4 regions of the Desulfonatronospira thiodismutans ASO3-1 genome follow, and region 4 is predicted to be linked to each of the others. Evidence: predicted binding sites of a transcription regulator. Region 4 holds the regulator's gene; each other region holds the start of a gene.
What was found. The regulator sigma-54, encoded in region 4, starts transcription at its own class of promoters, with help from an activator protein. The targets are predictions, from matches to a motif close to CTGGCACGGNNNNTGCTT.

Region 1 (4,506 bases), 570 kb from region 4:
GGAATGGAGTGCCCAGTGGCCGGGTTTAACCCAGCTGCTGCCGCATCTGGAATATTGACTGCTGCATGCCCTCGTAGCGGCCGAGCATTTCCTCTGTCCGGGCAAAACGGTTTCGCAGGTGGCGCTCATAACTCGAAAGCCTGCTCTGCTCGGATTCGATGCTTCGCTCCAGGCTCTGGATGGTGCTTTCGTAACCCCGTTCCATGATTTTGAAGGTGCCGCTCTCGGGGTCGGTCATTTCCCGGACCGCATCCGAGAGTTCTCCGGCCTTGCCCTGCTTGAGGCGGACATTGCCCTGGTATTCACCGTCTGATAGATTGTCCACCCGAATGACCAGCCCCCGCGAGTCACCTGACCTGGAGCTGATGGTCATTTCCTGGTTGTCGAAGCGGGCTTCTTCACCGTCAATATAAGCGTTCGTAATCTCTCCATTTTCCATGGTATAGCTTACATCGTACAGCCCGGGCCTGGTGGTGCCTTCGATCTGGGAGGCAAAGCGGAAATCAGAGGTGTCTGTGGATGGTTCGTTGTCCGCGCTGAATATCTCGGCCACGGCCTGGGGGTCTTCGTCCAGGACTTCATCCAGGCGGGATTCGTCAAGGCGCAAAAGCCCGTAGTCCTCTTCCTCTTCGTCGGTCACAGTACTGATGCCGATGCTGCCCAGGTTGGGAAAGGGGTCGTCATCACGGTCAAAGCCGACTCCGGCTGAGGCCAGGACGTCCCTGATGCGGTCCTGGACCATGCGCACCCCGTAGTTGCCGGTGAGAAGGGAGGTCTGGGGACCGGCCATGTCATCATCCTCGGCTTCCTCGTCCTCCTCGATCCTGGAGACCCCCTGCATCATGGCCAGGACATTATTGACGCTGTCCACGAATTCCTGCACCTGCTCCTTGATGGCCTCGTGGTCATCGGAAACTGTTATCTGGGTCTCGCCTGTTTCATAAAGGTTCAGGGTCACGCCTTCGATAACATCGTCCACGGAGTTGGAATCGCGTTCTATCCAGCGCTCTTCAGTGACCTCTCCGTCTTCGTCAACTTCATCCCGGGGCCAGCCGTCCACCTTGATCTTTGAGTTCTGGGCCTCCTGGCTGGTATCGAAATCGTCTGCTTTAAAGCCATCCAGGTCCGTTTCTTCATCTTTTATCTCTACCTTGTAGTCAGCCCCCTGATCCATGCCCTTCAGCTGCAGAAAATATTCGTTGCCGTCGTTGATCAGGGTAGCCCGGACCCCGGGGTTGTCCGGGTCCTCGTTTATGAGTTCCACCAGGCCCTGCAGGGTGGTGCCCTCCGGAACCTCCAGATCTACACGTTCATGGGCGTCCTCGCCTTCTTCGGGACCGTACTGGTAGCTGAAGGTTCTGGTTTCACCTGAAGAGTTGACCACATCGTCGGTCTCTTCAAAGCCTTCATTGCTGAACATGATATGGTTGCGGGCCAGCTGGCCTACTTCCAGGTTGTATGAGCCTTCTTCGGCGCTGCTGTCCGCCGAGGCCGAGGCCACGCTCTCCTGGCCGGATTCGGCACTGCGGATGAAGAAATCATCCAGAGTGTTCATGGAATCCATCTCGGAACGCATGGAGACCATGGAGTTCTGCAGTTCCTGGGAGGCCTCCATTTTGACCTGCTCCTGCTGCATGTCCTGCTGCAGTCTCTGGATGCGGCGGCCTTCAATCTGGACCATCTGGTTGACGATCTGGTCAAAGTCCATGCCTGAGCCCAATCCGTCAAAGCGTATCTGTCCTGAAGTCAGATCCGGCATTATCTGCCTCCTTGGCTTGGTCTTGTGCGAAAAATGCGGAAAATTATTCCCGGCAGCATTCCGGGCCAGGGCTTTTTTGTGCCTGGAAGCTGCACGCCCGGAGGATAACTGTGATCCCCGGTGGTTGCTGCTTCTGGTTAAAGCAAAATTGGTGCCTTATTGTAAGTATCGGCTGTTTTGCTGATGGCTTTAGGTTTATGATTCAGGTAGGATGAGAAGGCTGGACCTCCTTGCGAGCTATGAGTTAATCATGCTCACTATAAAATAAACGCAGTCAATGTGCTGCAAAGATTAAGGAGGACCAGCCATGAGTACAAATGTAGCAAATTTTACCATTGGTGTCGACCTGGGAGATAGGCAGAATGTGGTATGCGTTCTGGATGCTTCCGGAGAGGTGGTTAAGATTTTCAAGGTATCTAATACCAAAAAAGCCATGCACAAGAGTTTTGAAAAGTACTCCGGGTCTTTGGTGGCCATCGAGACCGGGACACATTCCGGTTGGGTCAGCAGGCTGCTGGAAGAGTTGGGCTGTGAAGTTTTGGTGGGTAATACCCGCAAACTCAGAGCCATCTGGCAGGATCCGGTCAAGACGGATTACCGGGATGCAGAGATGCTGGCCAGGATTGCCAGGGTTGATCCCAAGCTTTTGGAGCCTATACAGCACCGCAGTGAGCAGTCCCAGGAGGATCTGGTTCTTATTCAGTCCAGGGATATGCTGGTCAAGAGCAGGTCTAGCTTGATCAATCATGTTCGCGGCATTGTGAAATCATTTGGTGAACGGATTCCATCCTGCAGTGCTCCCAGTTTTCACAAAAAGGCCTACGAGCATGTTCCCGAGAGGCTCAAGTTCGCGCTTTTTCCTCTCATAGAGCAGATAGAGAGTCTGACCAAGCGTATCAGGGAATACGAACAAAAGATCGCAGAAGTAAGCCAAAAAAGTTACCCTGAAACAGATGTTCTAAGACAGGTTCCTGGCGTGGGTCCCATAACTGCCCTGGCCTTTATATTGACCTTGGAGGACAGCAGCCGTTTTCACAAGAGCCGGGATGTGGGTCCCTTTTTAGGCATGGTTCCCAAGCGGGATCAATCTGGAGATATGGATAAGCAGCTAAGAATAACCAAGTGTGGTAATAAGGATTTACGTCGATTATTGATCAACGCTGCTCATTACATATTAGGACCATTTGGTCCGGATAGTGAGCTTAAGAGGCATGGAGAGCGCATTTCCCAGCGCGGAGGCAAGATATCCAAGAAGCGAGCGATTGTGGCTGTAGCCCGAAAGTTGGCTGTCTTACTGCATAGGCTTTGGGTAACAGGAGAAGAATACGATCCGTTTTACAATCAAAGTGTAGTCAGGCAAGCGGCATAAGTTAAGTAGAGTGATGGTATTGGAGCCGGCCTGGGGATTGCGGACACGACCAAGGTCACCCGCAATCCCCAGGCCGGCTCCTCCGAAACCTAGCCAGGAGGCCTGATCAGGATCCTGCGGCAAAAACAAGCCCTTTTACAATGAAGTCCCGTTCGGAAGACTGCGGCCAATTCCTAGGCCCAATTGCTTGCCGGCAATGATAAAAGAGGCCGAGATTCAGGTGGTCAGCTTCCAACAAGCGAAACTCACTGAGACACCGGGCCTGCCGGCAAAGGCCCCTAAAGAGTGCGAATGGAAGTGAGACTTGTTTCGGGGCTTAAAGCTCGCAAGGGTAAAAAGGTGGTCCGCCACGTCGGACATTGACAGGCCTTCTCATGGAAGGGATTGGGGAATTGGAAGAAGGCATGGGGCATGGGGCATGGCGCATGGCGCATAGGGAAGAAAGTATGGGAGTGGAAGAGGATGCATAGGGCATGGGGAAGAAAGTATGGGGCATGGCGCATGGGGGAAGAAGGCATAGGGCATGGGGGAAGAAAGTATGGGGGTGTTTGGATGGAAGGGGACGAGAGATAAAAAATATCTTCTCTGAGCAGTTAATCCGTGTTAAGCGTACTGGAGCCGGAAGTAATCCGGTTCAGGGCGTCCAGGACCCGGGAGGGGGTGATGTGGTGCATGCAGGGGGCGGTGCAGGTGTTTTTGAGTCTGCCGTGCAGGGAACAGGGCCGGCAGGGCAGTTCTGATTCCAGGACCAGGCTGTTTTTTGCTGCGGGGAAAAATCCCCATTCCCGGGTGGTAGGCCCGAACAGGGCCACCAGGGGGGTATGTACGGCCCGGGCCAGGTGCATGGGCCCGGAATCCCCGGTGACTAAGGCGCAGCAGTGCTCAAGCAGAGCGCAGGTCTGGCGGATGTCTGTCCTGGAAGTCAGGTCCCTGGAGCTATCCGGCAGAAGGGAGTAATTTTCCCGGCCAATGATTACCCAGTCCATGCCGCGGTCTTCCAGCAGGGTGGCCAGGGCCAGCCAGTTGTCCGTGGGCCAGGCCTTGGCCGGGTGGGTGGCATAGGGGTGCAGGGCGATAAGGGGTCTGGACGGCGTATGCTGGCTGGCAAGAGTGATTCCGGACCGGGACAGGGTCTCCCGCGCCTCGGCCTTTTCCGCAGAGGACAGGTGAATGCGGGGCTCAAGAGTGTCCCGGGCTGGAGGCCGGGGATACAGGGCGCGGAAGTAGCGCTGGGGGATATTGGATTTTAAGAGCTCGCGCCCAAACAGATCCATGCCGGTGAGGCCGAACATCCGCCTGTGCAGGGCCATCTTGGGGTAGGCAAAAGTCCGGCAGGGCCACATGGCCCTTAGTATCCTTGAACGCAGGCTGCAGTGAA
Region 2 (4,506 bases), 350 kb from region 4:
GACGGCCGGTCGGCTGTCGACGCGGTAGTGGCTGCGGACAGGGCGGGCGAGCCTTATGAATTTGTTTTCATGGACTGGAAAATGCCCGGCGAACTTGACGGGCTGCAGGCTGCCAGGGAGATTGACAGGCTGTATGCCGAGGGATTTTTAAAAGGCAACAGGCCCCCTTTTGTGGTGGTCAGTGCTTACCAGCGCAGTGAACTGCCGGAAGACAGTGTTGAATGCTTCAATTGTTTTCTGAGTAAACCTGTTACCGCCTCCTCAATATTCAACGCCATTGCAGAGGCCACCGGCAAAGCGCCTTCTTATACCCGCGATGACGAGCAGTTTACAATACCCTCTTTTCAGGGATATTCCATCCTGCTGGCTGAAGACAATGCCTTGAACCAGGAGGTGGCCTGGCAGATGCTGGAAAAGACCGGGGCCGCCCTGAGCCTGGCCGCAAACGGTGCCGAGGCGGTGGAAATGGTTGAGGCCGGCAGCTTTGACCTGGTGCTCATGGATCTGCAGATGCCGGTCATGGACGGTTTTGAGGCCACCAGGAAAATACTGGAGCGTTTCCCGGATCTGCCGGTTATAGCCCTGTCCGCCGCTGTAATGGAGGAGGACAGAAATAAATCCAGGCAGGCCGGAATGCGGGACCACCTGTCCAAGCCCATAGAGAGCACCAGTCTTTACCGGACCCTGGCCAGATGGCTGCAAGCCGGAGATTCAGTCAAAGTCCAGAAAATGGAGCCTGAGCAGGACTCATCCCTTCTGCCCCGGTCTCTGGAAGGTTTCGACCTGGCCCAGGGGCTCAGATCTGCCGACAGGGACTCCGGTTTTTACCACAGGATGCTGCTGCGTTTCCGGGAACAGTTGAGCGGTGAGTTTGCCCGCATTGATGAAGAGCTGGACAAGGGAAAAAGCGGAGACGGCCCAAGGCTTGTGCATACCCTCAAGGGCCTGGCCGGAACAGTCGGGGCCGTGCGCCTGGCTGAAGCTGCCAGCTTCATAGATCTGGCCTTTAAGGAGAACAGGGAAATAACTCTGGAACTGCGCCGGGAACTGGACCATGCTATGCATCAGGCCCGGACAGAGCTGGACGGCCTGGAAAAAGCTCCAGGTCAGTCCCGGGAAGTAGACCAGGAAGAGGGTGTGGCTGCCATGTCCAGCATGCTGCAGCTGCTTAAAAACAGCGAGATGGTCCAGGACGAGCTTATCGAGGCCGTTACAGGTTTTTTGCGCAGCCGGGCAGGGGTAGAAGAGGTTGACGAGCTGGCCGGGCTGGTGGAAAACTTTGAACACGATGCTGCCGTCGTAAAACTGCTGGAACTGGCTTCAAGATCAGGAGTAAGTGTAGAATGAGTTCCGACGAAACAAAGGAAAAAAGATCAGTACTTATAGTGGATGACCAGCCGGACAATATCCATGCCCTGGGAAAGCTCATCAAAGATGAATACAGGATAATGGCGGCCACCAGCGGAGCCAGGGCCCTGGAAATAGCAGAAAGCGACAACCCCCCGGATCTGATCCTGCTGGACGTAATGATGCCGGAAATGGACGGGTACGAAGTATGCCGCAGGCTGAAACGAAACGAGAAGACCAACTCCATTCCGGTAATTTTTGTGACCGCCATGGATTCTGCCGAAGACGAAGAGACGGGCTTCAACCTGGGTGCGGTGGACTACATCTCCAAGCCTTTCAAGCCCACCATAGTCCGGGCCAGGATCAAAAACCAGATGAACCTCAAGATCAAGACGGACATGCTGGAAAAGCTGTCCATGCAGGATGGCCTGACAGAAATCCCCAACCGGCGTTTCTTCGAGGAAAACCTGGCCAGGGAGTGGTCGCGATGCATGCGCAACGGCCTGCCTCTATCCCAGCTCATCATGGATATTGATAATTTCAAACCCTACAACGACAACTATGGCCATGGAGCAGGAGATGACTGCCTGAAAAAAGTAGCAAACGTGATCAAAAATACTCTGTCCCGCCCCACGGACCTGGCCGCCCGCTACGGGGGCGAAGAATTCGTGGTTCTTCTGCCCGAAACCCATGCTGCAGGAGCCGTTCACGTGGCCGAAGAGCTGCGGGCAGCAGTGCAGGGCTTGGGCATCACCCATGAGCACTCTCCCACGGCATCAGTAGTCACCATAAGTGTGGGAACGTCCACCCACAGTGCAGAAAGCCCCATGAAAAACAAAGAACAGTTGCTGCAGCTGGCGGACGAGGCCCTGTACCAGGCCAAAGAATCCGGCAGAAACCGGGTTCAGTCTTCGTATCTCGATTGGTGAGGAGGGCAGGGGACAGACAGGCACCCCGGCACTTATTTTATGGATGCTTAGCTTCGTGCTGCGCGCTTCGCGTTGTTCGTGTGACAAAAATGGACTTTTGCAGGCTTATCCTGCTATGCCCTGAGTGCGGCACAAAATTATCAGCGTCCGCGGGTGATAAGAAGTCACCCGGGACGCTGTCGGGGATCAGTAAAAATCGGCAAGAAGTTCATCGTCTTCCTGGACGTGGTAGCCAATGCCTCTGTAGGTTTCTTCATCAAGTCCGGCATCATCAATGGCTTCCTGCATTTCTTCCACTGCCTCACTTCTAAGGTCTTCGTAAAGAACGCCCTCGGCGTCATGCAACAAGTTGGTATACTCAGCCCTGATTTCCTTGAGTTCCTTGGAAGCCTGCACAAACGCCTGCAGGTCTTCATGCTCTATATCATCGGCTGAGAGTTCGGTTTCTTCGTCGATCTCGCTTTCAAAAACATCATCGTAGTTTGATGCATGTACAGCTCCAAGACTGAAGACAAAAAGTACAACGCTGAAAAGAGCGGTTGTAATAAATAATTGATTTTTTTTCATGATGCGACCTCCTTTAGTTTGAAAACTCAGTGCCGGTTCACAGCTTTGCAGGTACAGAAACATTGTGATTGTATGCGGCTTCAAACATAAAGCATGTAGTGTGCCAAAAAGAAAAAACTTTCTGCCTGCATTTAAAAGTCCTGCTGGTGGCGAATTTCTCCGGCGTACAGATTTTCCGGTTAAGCCTCCTCCGGGCTTGCAATAAAGTCTCATGTGTCAAAATAAAACAGGGTCGGAAGGCAGCTTGAAGCAGCATGCCAGGGAGGATGGATGTATCTGCAAAAAGTTTTTTGAGCGGGTTTTACAGGCGGCAATTATCTGATTCTGCTGACCCCTTAAACATCATTTCTGGCTGCATTTACGCCGGGAAGCGTGACAGAAGGATTTCCAGCAGGCGCATCTTCCAGGGGGAACTGCTGTTCATCCAGTGTACAAGAATAGTGCAGAATGCCGGCCGGTATGCAGGGGTGCGGCTATAGTGATCAAGATTTCACCAGAGATTTTCGGCAGAATTCTATAGTGCCCTGCGTGTCGGGCTGAGAGTCTTTCTTTCTCATAATTTTCATGCGCATGAACTCGTTGGCCAGACATAAAAGAATAAGGGCCGTTTGCTCCACAGGGTGCGCGTCAAACTCTTTTTTTGCATTGCCGGATTCCAGACAGTCCTGGATATAGGATGACACCATCTGCTGCTGTTTTTCCAGGATATCCCGGCAGGCATGTTGTTTCTGCATAAGCTTGCCTGGGCAGTTGGAAAGGATCAGCCTGGCATTCTGGGGATGCTCTTCAGCAATGTGAGAGTGCAGCCTGATGAGGTTGGCTATCTTGTCAAACTCTGTCTGGGTGTTTTTGGGCAGTTCGTCAATATGTTCGGCGTATTTTTGAAACACCTCTGCCAGGATGTATGTAAAAATTTCTTCTTTGCCCTTGAAATGGTAGTAAAGAAGGGGTTCAGTGACTCTGGTTTCCCTGGCGATCTGCAAGGTGGTGGTGTTGTCGAATCCCTGGGAGGCAAACAGTTGGGCGGCAACCTCCAGAATCTTTTTCTTCTTGTTTTTGGCCATTTTCTTTTCCTTTGAAAAATCAAAGCCCTCACACAAGGGTGAGGGCGTGGTTTGGTTTATCTGCCGGGCATCTTGATTTCACGTTTTTTCCACAGTTCCATGTCCTGCATTTTTTTGCGCCGCTCACGGGCCAGTGATTTGGCCACAAGGGACTGATTCTTCTTGTAGCCCCATTTGGCTTTGTATTCTTCAGGAGTCATGTCATGCTTGGCAAAATGCTTTTTTGTCAGCACCTTAAAAGACTTGCCGCACTCAAGACAGGTTATGCTTTTTTCTTTAATTGCCTTTTTGGGGTCCACAGAAGGTTCCTGGGAATCTTTTTCCTGTAATTCATCTGTTTTGGAAGCTTCCTGTATCCCAGCAGACAGGGATTTGATCATGGAATTTATCTCTTCTTCTGTCATGTTCCGCACTGCGGCCTGGGCTTTGACGATCTCCAGAGCCTGTTTGACGTGGTCTTCCATTTCTTCTCCTTGATTGTTTTTTAAAGGATTTAAAGGTTGTTACCCGATGCATTATACTTGTAAGATGCATGTACGTGGTATTTTTCCGGGACAGATATAGAGACGTTTGCCTTACTTCAGAATTAAAGTCAATAA
Region 3 (4,506 bases), on a different contig from region 4:
GGGAAATGGCGGGTAAGCGTTCACCCCTCCTAAGGGGTTACCGGTAACCATTCAGGGGGTGCCAGCAATCGCCACCCTGAATAGACTTGAGGCGTACTCCCCAACAGTGAGCGGCAAAGCCGCCCGCTCGCCCCGTGAAACACCCAGCACTCACTTTAATAATTTCGGTTTCATCACAAGCAAACAAATGGAAAAGTGAGTGCTGGGTCAGCGTAGCTGGTTTCACTGGGATGTGCAACGAAGTTGCCCGTGCCAAAAAAATCTTCTCTGGCACGGGAAGCCTTCAGGCTTCACACGGGTGCTCCGCACACACGGTTTTGAAGAATAAAAGCTCCCCAGAAGCATGCCCCGCCCATATCTTTAAACGCAGCCTTGAGGTATTTGTTAGAGTTTCTTCAAGCTTTGTGTGCGCAGGTAGCAAATAGTTTTAAGGATATGTGCGGGGGCATTACCCGCCTGGCAGACAGGCAAATTGGCATATCTCCCCCCTGAAGGGTTACGGTTACCGTATCTGAAGAAATTGTCTAACTGAAGCAATTTAGCGGAAGCAACAACTTTTTTTGAAATTTACCGTGCTGTCTTCTACAGTGAAATGTCGCAAGGCGATCCTCCGCCGCAGCAGACACAAAAAAGGCCCTCCAGATGGAGGGCCTTTTTTTGTGTCCGGCTTTACGCCGGTCCTGAATGTGGATGCAGGTTTTTAGAAGTCAGGTTCTTCGTATTCTTCGGGTTCATGTTCTTCATAGCCTTCAGGGGCTTCGTACTCTTCGTATTCTTCGGGTTCATATTCTTCATAACCTTCAGGGGCTTCATGGCCTTCGGCTCCACCGTACTCTTCAGCGGCCGGCTCTTCTGCATCAAAGCCATCCGCTGCATGCAGGTTCATTCCAAAACCCATTACCAGCATGAAAGCAAAAAGCAGACTCAAAAGCTTGATACCCATTTTTTCGAACATAAATCCTCCTTGGTTTTAATTTAAGTTACACATATATGACTACCTTTATGCAGTGAAAACTTTTTATCAATATTGATCCGGGATGTTATTAATGCTCACCCGAAGACTGCAGCCTTTTGTTTAAAGACCTGCGCAGTTCATCATCGGTTTTCACTGCTTCCATTGCTTCGTTGTAAGTTTCAAAATCCAGTCCCTGCTGCTCTACTGCTCTGACCATATCCTCCCCTGCCTTTTCCAGCTTCTGCAGGGTTTCATCAGAGTCATTCAAAGCAGTCATTTCTTTGTGTACGTTTTCTTTGATGGACTTGATGGATTTGTAGGCTTCGGCCACTTTATCCATTTCAGATTCGCCTATATCTGAGCCCATGAAATTTTTGCTGTCCTGCATGGATGCCTCCATAATAAACAAAATAAAGATTAAAAAATAAAACCGTTTTTTGCGTCTGTTGTTTTCTTTAGATAGCAACCAGCGTGCCAAAAAATAGAATATAGTAACTCGAGGGTGCAGTGAGGCGGAGATTGAGAAGTATACCTCTCCTTGCCGGGGAGGGAAGTGTGCGGACTGGACATGCAAAAAACTGTGCAGGAATTGCATGCTGTGCCATTTTTGCAGATCCAGGCAACCATTGGATACGCCGGCAGAAATTAACCATTCAGGGGGAGCCAGCAATCACCACCGAGAATAGACTTGAGGCGTACTCCCCAGCCGTGAGCGGCAGAGCCGCCCGCTCGCCCCGTGAAACACCCAGCACTCACTTTAATAATTTCGGTTTCATCACAAGCAAACAAATGGAAAAGTGAGTGCTGGGTCCGCGTAGCTGGTTTCACCGGGGTGTGCAGCGAAGTTGCCCGTGCCAAAAAAATCTTCTTAGGCACGGGAAGCCTTCAGGCTTCACACGGGTGCTCCGCACACACGGTTTTGAAGAATAAAAAGGGGTTACGCGGGAACAGTCCCCTGGCCCTGTGCCATTGGTCACTACCGTGCCCTCCTGAATGGTTACAGGCGCTCAAGCAGGTTCTCCACCGCCTTTTCCAGCTGAGGATCGCGTCCTGCAGCCTCGTCTTCCGGTGTCTGCTCTACGCGCAGGTCGGGAACGGCACCGTTTTGTTCCATATCCGTACCATCCGGGAGGTACCAGCCCCGGGAAGGAACCCGGACCTGCGCCCCGTCAATCAGTCTGTAGCCCGAAGTGGAAATAACCCCGCCGTAGGTCTGCTCCCCCACCAGTACTCCCCGGTCCAGGGTCTTGAAGGCATGGGCCAGAATTTCCGAGTTGGAATAGCTCTTTTCATTGGCCAGCATGTTTATGGGCAGGGTATAGCGCGGCACAGGCAGACGGTCCTGGGGATAATGCCCGGTCTTCTGCGGATCAGCCCCGGCAGGTACGGTATAGGCATGCTCCCTGGTCATTATGGAGGCCAGGATAAGGTCTGTTGTGTAACCCCCGGCATTGTTGCGCACATCTATTATCAACCCCTCCTTGCCTTTTGCTGCAGCATAGAGGTGGCCCTGGAAGTCCTCCAGAGATGCCTGGTTCATGGTCTGAATATGTATATATCCCAGACGCCCGTCTGAGAGATTTGAAACCTTTTTGCTGCTTTCATCCCGGAAGGCTTCGTAACGAAGAGCTGCCAGGTCCTCATAGGAAACAGGTATTGCCAGGGTGTTGTGGTTTAAAAAACCATCATCTGAAGGACGCTTGAAGCCCACAACCACCTCCCGGCCCGCTGTCCCCCGCAGTCTTTGCAGCAGGGTCTCGGGCTCTTCAAACCGGTGCATGTCAATATGTGTGATTATGTCCCCGGGCTGCAAAGAAACAGCTGAGCGATGTGCCGGCCCCCCGGGCACAACATCTTTGACCCTGAACCCATAACCTCCGTCCTCCAGGGAAACCTGCTGGTAATCAATGCCCAGACGGCCCGAGGGTTCGCGAGTCCCTGCCTCCGGACCCGGATTGAAAACCCCGGTGTGCGAGGCCCCGAGTTCTCCCATAAAGCGGTTGGAGATGTCGCTGAATTCGCTGGCCGTCCTGGTGCGCTTTACAAGTTCTTCGTATTCCCGGGTCAACGAAGGCCAGTCAAGACCCTTCATGTCAGACAGGTAAAAGTGCTCCTGCATTACCCTGGCCGCCTCCCGGAATTTCTGCAGGGACTGCTCCTTTTTATCTATGCGGATATTCTCTGAAATCCCGGGGCGTCTGTGCTCTCCACCGTCCAGAGGTGCAATACCTGCTTCTCCGCGCAGTGTGTACACTGCACTCTTGCCGGTAATATCCAGCCCCTGAACATTCACGGCGGAACTTAGTCGCTTGCGCTCGCTGCCGTCCCACTTGAGACTGACGAGATCATCTCCTCCGGAATTAAACAGGAAGCGATCCCCTCCAGGGGTCATTTCGTTTGAGGTCTTGTTCAGGGATGAGTTTGTCACTGGCTCTATCCTGCGCCAGGCGTTTTCCAGGTCCATCTCCCATGGTTCGAGACTCAAGGGAGTCGGAACGGGAGGGCTGCCTGGAAGCCGCACCGGCAGGGGACGAATTTTTTCCGCTTCTTTGCCGGCCTCACGGTAATAATTATGCAGTTCCCTGGTGGTCATATTTTCCATGTCCGGATCCAGGTAGACCCTGTATACATCATAGTTGTCACCCGATCGGTTGGAAATAAAGCTCAGTATCCGTCCGTCGGCCGACCAGCGGGGATTGAGATCGTTTCGCGGATGCCTGGTTATATTGACAGGTTCTTCAGAACCGTCTGCAGGGACTATGAAGATATTGGAACTGAAATTGAGATCGTTCTGGGAATAGGCGATATATTGTCCGTCATGAGACCAGCGCCAGTGCATACTGAAGTCCCAGCCCTCCACCAGCGTCTGCTTCTTTCCTGAAGTCAGGTCTTTCACCATCAGGTCTCCAGGACCGCGAAGAAAAGCCAGGCGTTTGCCATCCGGGGACGGAGAGGGCCGACGGTCGTTTAGGCCGCTGTCCACAACCGGGACAACCTCGAAATGAACAGCATCCTGCCACCGTGCAGGGTCCATTTTTCCGGGCAGACCTTCAGCCTGTTCCAGGCCAAGGTCCTCTTCAGGCTCCTCTTGCGGCTCAGGGTCGGGATCATGGGCCGGGTCCGTTCCAGGTTCCGGTGCAGGGTCCGGTCCGCGGGGGGCACCCGGGTCCACGGGATCCAGAGGTGCAAAGGGATCATCTGCTTCATCCTCCACCTCCCGCAAGTCCTTCTCAGGCTGCCCCTGCAGGCGTTGCTCTTCCCTGTCAGGCTTAACTTCAGACTCTTCAGGCGGGGTCTTTTGCGGGCTTTTTTCAGGCTGGCCGTCAACAGTTATGTCGTGTACCCCCAGCCTGATTTCCTCCCTGGTCAGGGCTACTCTGGCCTTGTATATGGAATCCGTGCCATGGGCATCGCTGGTGAAATATAGCCGCAAACCGTCCGGAGACCAGGCCGGGTGACGGTGACGGGCATGGGTACCGGGTGTTACCGGCCTGGTGGGACTGTACTCATCCACGTGGCGCACAAAAACCCGGCCATAAGCCACCTGGGCC
Region 4 (4,506 bases):
GGGTCGGGGGTGGTTGATTGTAAGCTGTCAACACCCACGGCCCTCCTGGCCGGGGAGGGGATTTGCTATCTACTGCTGCAAGCAATCAACCCAGTTGAAAATGTCGGTGTTCCAGTGACACTAAGTAGCCGTTTTTTTTCAGAAAATCCGCCACGTTTTCGGCTACAGCCACGGAGCGATGTCTGCCCCCGGTACACCCGAAAGCCATGGTCAGCCTGTAGCGGCCCTCCTTTTGAAACAGGGGCAGGATAAAGCCAAGGAAGTCCTTGTATTTTTCCAGATAGGAAGACCCCGGAGGCTTGCCCAGCACATAATCCGCAATAGCCGTATCTCTGCCTGACAGGCTTTTGAGTTCTGGTTCAAAAAAAGGGTTGGGCAGAAAACGCAGGTCCTGGACCATGTCGGCCTCGGAAGGCATGCCGTATTTGAATCCAAAGGAAATTATATGCACCCGTATACCGGCAAGAACCTGGTCCAGGCATTCCCATTTTTCCTTGAGTGCCCGGCGCAGGTCGTGGATGCTGAAATCCGATGTGTCCACCACCAGGTGAGCATCGCTGCGCAGTGGTTCCAGGATCTGTTTTTCCTTTTCCAGGGCCTGTTCCAGGCCGATTCCTTCTCCTTCCATGGGGTGCGGGCGTCTGGTTTCAGCGTACCTGCGCACCAGCACTCCAGAGCTGGCTTCAAGGTAGATTATCTGCAGGCAGATTCTGTTCTGGGACATCCTGTCCCTCACCCTGGACCATTCCCTGGCGAAGTCGCTCTGGCGCAGGTCCATACCCAGGGCCAGCCCCCGGAAGTTTTTGGGGTTTTCTCTGGAGAAAAGCTCCATTATCGTAGGGGCCAAGGTCACTGGAAGCCCGTCCACGCAAAAAAAACCCAGGTCTTCAAAGACGTTCAGGGCGGTGCTTTTTCCAGCCCCGGACAGGCCGGTGACAATAATTACCGGGTAGCAGCCCGCATGTTCTTTTTCTCTGCCTGGTACGTCCCGGATTAAACCCTGTTTATGAGTTTCCATAGTTCTTCCCTGGACTGGGCATTTATAAAGCAATCCTTGAAGTCAGGGTCCTGCAGCAGCCTGGAGATAAAAGCCAGGATTTTTAAATGCTTGCCAGCGCTTTTTTCCGGAGCCAGGACCAGGAAAAAAATGTGTACCGGCTTGTGATCCAGGGCGGAGAAATCCACACCTTCCCGGCTCAGACCGGCGCTGATAAGGATGTTATCCAGGCCGGCGATCTTGCCGTGAGGTATGGCCACGCCGTCGCCTATGCCGGTGGTGCCCAGGTTCTCCCTGCTCACGAGCACATTGTTGACTTCATTGCGGTCCAGGAAGTCGTGTTTTTCCACCAGGGGGGCGGCCAGTTCATCCAGGACTTCCGTCTTGTTTCTGGAGACCAGGCCGGCGACAATCTGGTCCGGGCTTAAAAAATCAGCAAGATGCATTGTATCTCTCTGTTATGCCAGACCTGTCTATACGCCTGGGTCAATAAAGCCGAAGTCCCCGTCCTTGCGGCGATAAACCACGTTTACCCTTTCGGTTTCAGCGTTTAAAAAGACCAAAAATTCGTATCCCAGGTTTTCCAGCTGCATGGCGGCCTCGTCCAGGGGCATGGGTTTGGGCTCGTACTGATCCGTGGCCACTATGCGGGGCTCCCGGCTCTGTCCCTCCTCTGCCGGGGAAAAACTGACCACATCCATGCGCACCTGCTGTTTTTCTCGTGTTTTTTTCTTTTTGTCCTTGATCTTATCTCTTTGTTTCTTGAGCTGGGCTTCAAGCTTGTCCAGGCTAAGGTCCACGGTGGAGTACATGTCTTCTGTTTCTTCGTTGGCAGAGATATGCAGATCTTTACCAGTGAGGATGCATTCAGCTATGTGCCTGAATTTTTCTACCTCCATATTTACCTGCAGAGAAACGTCGTCATTGTCAGTTATATATTTGGACAATTTTTCAAAACGATCCTGGGCGTAATTTTTCAGGTGATCAGAGGGTTCAAAACTTTTGAAATTGAATTTGATGTGCATGCTAGCCTCCTTGGATTTGTATATGGCTTTTGGAGTCAGAAGAATTTTTTCCTCTTTGAGGAAGAGGGAATGTCCAGAGCCATGCGGTACTTGGCCACAGTACGCCTGGCGATATTTACATCCAGGTTTTCTTTCAAAATGGCAGCTATGGCTTCATCGCTCAGTGGTTTTTTGGGGTCTTCCTCGCGAACCATCTTCTTGATGGCTGCCTTTACACTCTCGGAACCCACGTGGCCGCCTCCGTCCATGCTCAAGGCGCTGTTGAAGAAAAACTTGAGTTCAAAAATGCCGTAGGGAGTAGACACGTACTTGCTGGTGGTGATCCTGCTCACCGTTGACTCGTGCATCTCAATGTCCTCGGCCACTTCCTTGAGTATAAGAGGCTTTAACCGGCTTACTCCGTGCTCGAAGAACTCCTTTTGAAATTTGAGTATGCTCTGCATAACCTTGTACAGAGTGCGCTGCCTCTGGTGCAGGCTTTTCATGAGCCACACCGCTGAACGCGTTTTTTCCTGGATGTATTCGTTCTCCTGCTTGTTTTTCTTGTCTTTGACCAGCTGGTTTTCACCAGTATAAAAGGAACTGAGCTGCAGGTTGGGCAACCCGTCTTCATTCAAAAGGATGATAAAATCGTCTTCGTATTTGTAAACATAAATATCCGGGCTGATGTAAACAACATCCTCGCTGCCGTAGCTGGAGCCGGGGAAAGGGTCCAGGCTTCTTATGACCTCAATGTATTCCTGCATGTACTCCCGGCTGACCTTGAATTTTTTCAGAAGCGGGGCAATGCGGTTTTTTTCAATGTCTTCCAGGTGCTCCTTTACCAGTGAAGTGAGCACAGGATCGTCCTCGTTTAAGGCTTCAAGCTGTACCAGAAGACATTCCTGGATGTTTCTGGAACCTATGCCAATGGGGTCGAAATGCTGTATACGTTTTAAAACTCTTTTCACCTGCTCCTGTTCTGCGCCGGTGGATTCGGATATTTCCCGGGAAGTGGCCTGGAGATAGCCGCGGGAATCCAGATTGCCGATGATCTCTTCGCCGACAACCATATCTTCTTCGGAAAAATCCTGCAGCTGCAACTGCCAGAAGAGATGTCCTTCCAGTGAGGGCTTGGAAGAGTGTCTGGCCTCGAAACTTTGCATCTCTTCCGGGGTCTCCCTTTCATGGTGCACCGACTGCTTGGAACTGCTGGAAAATTCGCCCAGATAGTTTTCCCAGTCCGCATTTTTGATCATGGACTGTTCTTCGCTGTTGAGGCTTGTTTTGCGGTTGGCTTCTTCGTGTACATCCCGGGCCGTCTGCTCATCCTCCTGGTACTGGACCTCCTCCAGGATGGGGTTTTCCATGAGTTCCTGCTGCACCACCTCCAACAGCTCCACCCTGGAAAGCTGCAACAGCTTGATGGCCTGCTGCAGCTGCGGAGTCATCACCAGTTGCTGTGATAATTTGAGCTGTTGTCTGAGTTCCAGGGACATATTTATATAACCTGCTTACAATTGAAACGATTCTCCCAGGTATACCTGTCTGGCCCGGGCGTCCTGGGCTATTTCCCCTGGTGTGCCGTTCAGTATAACCTGGCCTTCAAATACGAGGGATGCCCTGTCGCAGATTTTCAGGGTTTCGCGCACGTTGTGATCTGAAATGAGCACACCTATGTTTTTTTCCTTTAGCTTAAGCACAATTTTCTGGATATCATCCACTGCAATGGGATCAATGCCTGCAAAGGGTTCGTCCAGAAGAATGAATTCAGGGTCCTTTATCAGGGACCTGGCTATTTCCAGACGCCGCCTTTCCCCTCCGGAAAGAAAGGAGGCCTTCTGATGAGCAAGCTTAGATATTCCCAGTTCGTGCATCAAAGACTCGGCCTTTTCCCGGCGGAGCTTTCTGTCCCTGCAGGTGTACTCCAGGATAAGCATCAAGTTGTCATAGACGCTCAGTTTTTTAAAAATGGAGCTTTCCTGCGGCAGATAACTCATCCCCAACTCTGCCCTTTTGGGCAGCGAAAGTCCAGTTATATCTTGACCGGCCAGTGCCACCCGGCCTTTGGTGGGGGGGATGATGCCCACCAGCATATAGAAGGTCGTGGTCTTGCCGGCGCCGTTGGGACCAAGAAGCCCCACTATTTCTCCCCGGTTTATGTCCAGGGATATTCCTTTGACCACGGGTTTTTTGCCATACTGCTTGTAAACGTCAAGGGCCTGCAGGGTGCTCACTGTCCGTCCCCGTCTGAATCGTCTGAATGAAAGATTACCCGGACCCTTCTTTCCTCGCTGCCGTATACCCGGGATGTATTGTCTTTGAGGTTGAGAACGATTTTTTCCCCTTCAACACTGTTTTTGCCTTCAATAAGCCTGGGGTCCTGCTCCAGTTCTACAATCTCTGTGTCGGGATAATATGTCAGAAGTCCGCTGCGGCCCTCCCTGCCTTCTCCCTGGATCCGCACCTGTCCCCGGGCGACGATTTTCTCTATGTCATCATCTT

Region 1: the regulator sigma-54 is predicted to act here: its motif matches at 1,900-1,917, upstream of fliD (flagellar filament capping protein FliD).
Region 2: the regulator sigma-54 is predicted to act here: its motif matches at 2,933-2,950, upstream of DTHIO_RS21710 (DUF4168 domain-containing protein).
Region 3: the regulator sigma-54 is predicted to act here: its motif matches at 1,416-1,433, upstream of DTHIO_RS21635 (DUF4168 domain-containing protein).

What each region holds. Positions count from the first base shown of each region.
Region 1 covers NZ_ACJN02000003.1:1,073,954-1,078,459, reverse strand. Annotated here, with positions in the region: gene fliD (flagellar filament capping protein FliD) at 26-1,759, opposite strand; gene DTHIO_RS16950 (IS110 family RNA-guided transposase) at 2,067-3,128, shown strand; gene DTHIO_RS16945 (glycosyltransferase family 9 protein) at 3,722-4,506, opposite strand, start outside.
Region 2 covers NZ_ACJN02000003.1:153,136-157,641, reverse strand. Annotated here, with positions in the region: gene DTHIO_RS19895 (PAS domain-containing hybrid sensor histidine kinase/response regulator) at 1-1,347, shown strand, start outside; gene DTHIO_RS12515 (diguanylate cyclase) at 1,344-2,276, shown strand; gene DTHIO_RS21710 (DUF4168 domain-containing protein) at 2,463-2,843, opposite strand; gene DTHIO_RS19890 (TetR/AcrR family transcriptional regulator) at 3,326-3,907, opposite strand; gene DTHIO_RS12495 (Ros/MucR family transcriptional regulator) at 3,964-4,371, opposite strand.
Region 3 covers NZ_ACJN02000001.1:1,143,755-1,148,260, forward strand. Annotated here, with positions in the region: gene DTHIO_RS05325 (hypothetical protein) at 701-955, opposite strand; gene DTHIO_RS21635 (DUF4168 domain-containing protein) at 1,044-1,343, opposite strand; gene DTHIO_RS05335 (S41 family peptidase) at 1,953-4,506, opposite strand, start outside.
Region 4 covers NZ_ACJN02000003.1:504,109-508,614, reverse strand. Annotated here, with positions in the region: gene rapZ (RNase adapter RapZ) at 86-1,018, opposite strand; gene DTHIO_RS14280 (PTS sugar transporter subunit IIA) at 994-1,443, opposite strand; gene hpf (ribosome hibernation-promoting factor, HPF/YfiA family) at 1,471-2,022, opposite strand; gene rpoN (RNA polymerase factor sigma-54) at 2,058-3,500, opposite strand; gene lptB (LPS export ABC transporter ATP-binding protein) at 3,516-4,238, opposite strand; gene DTHIO_RS14260 (LptA/OstA family protein) at 4,235-4,506, opposite strand, start outside.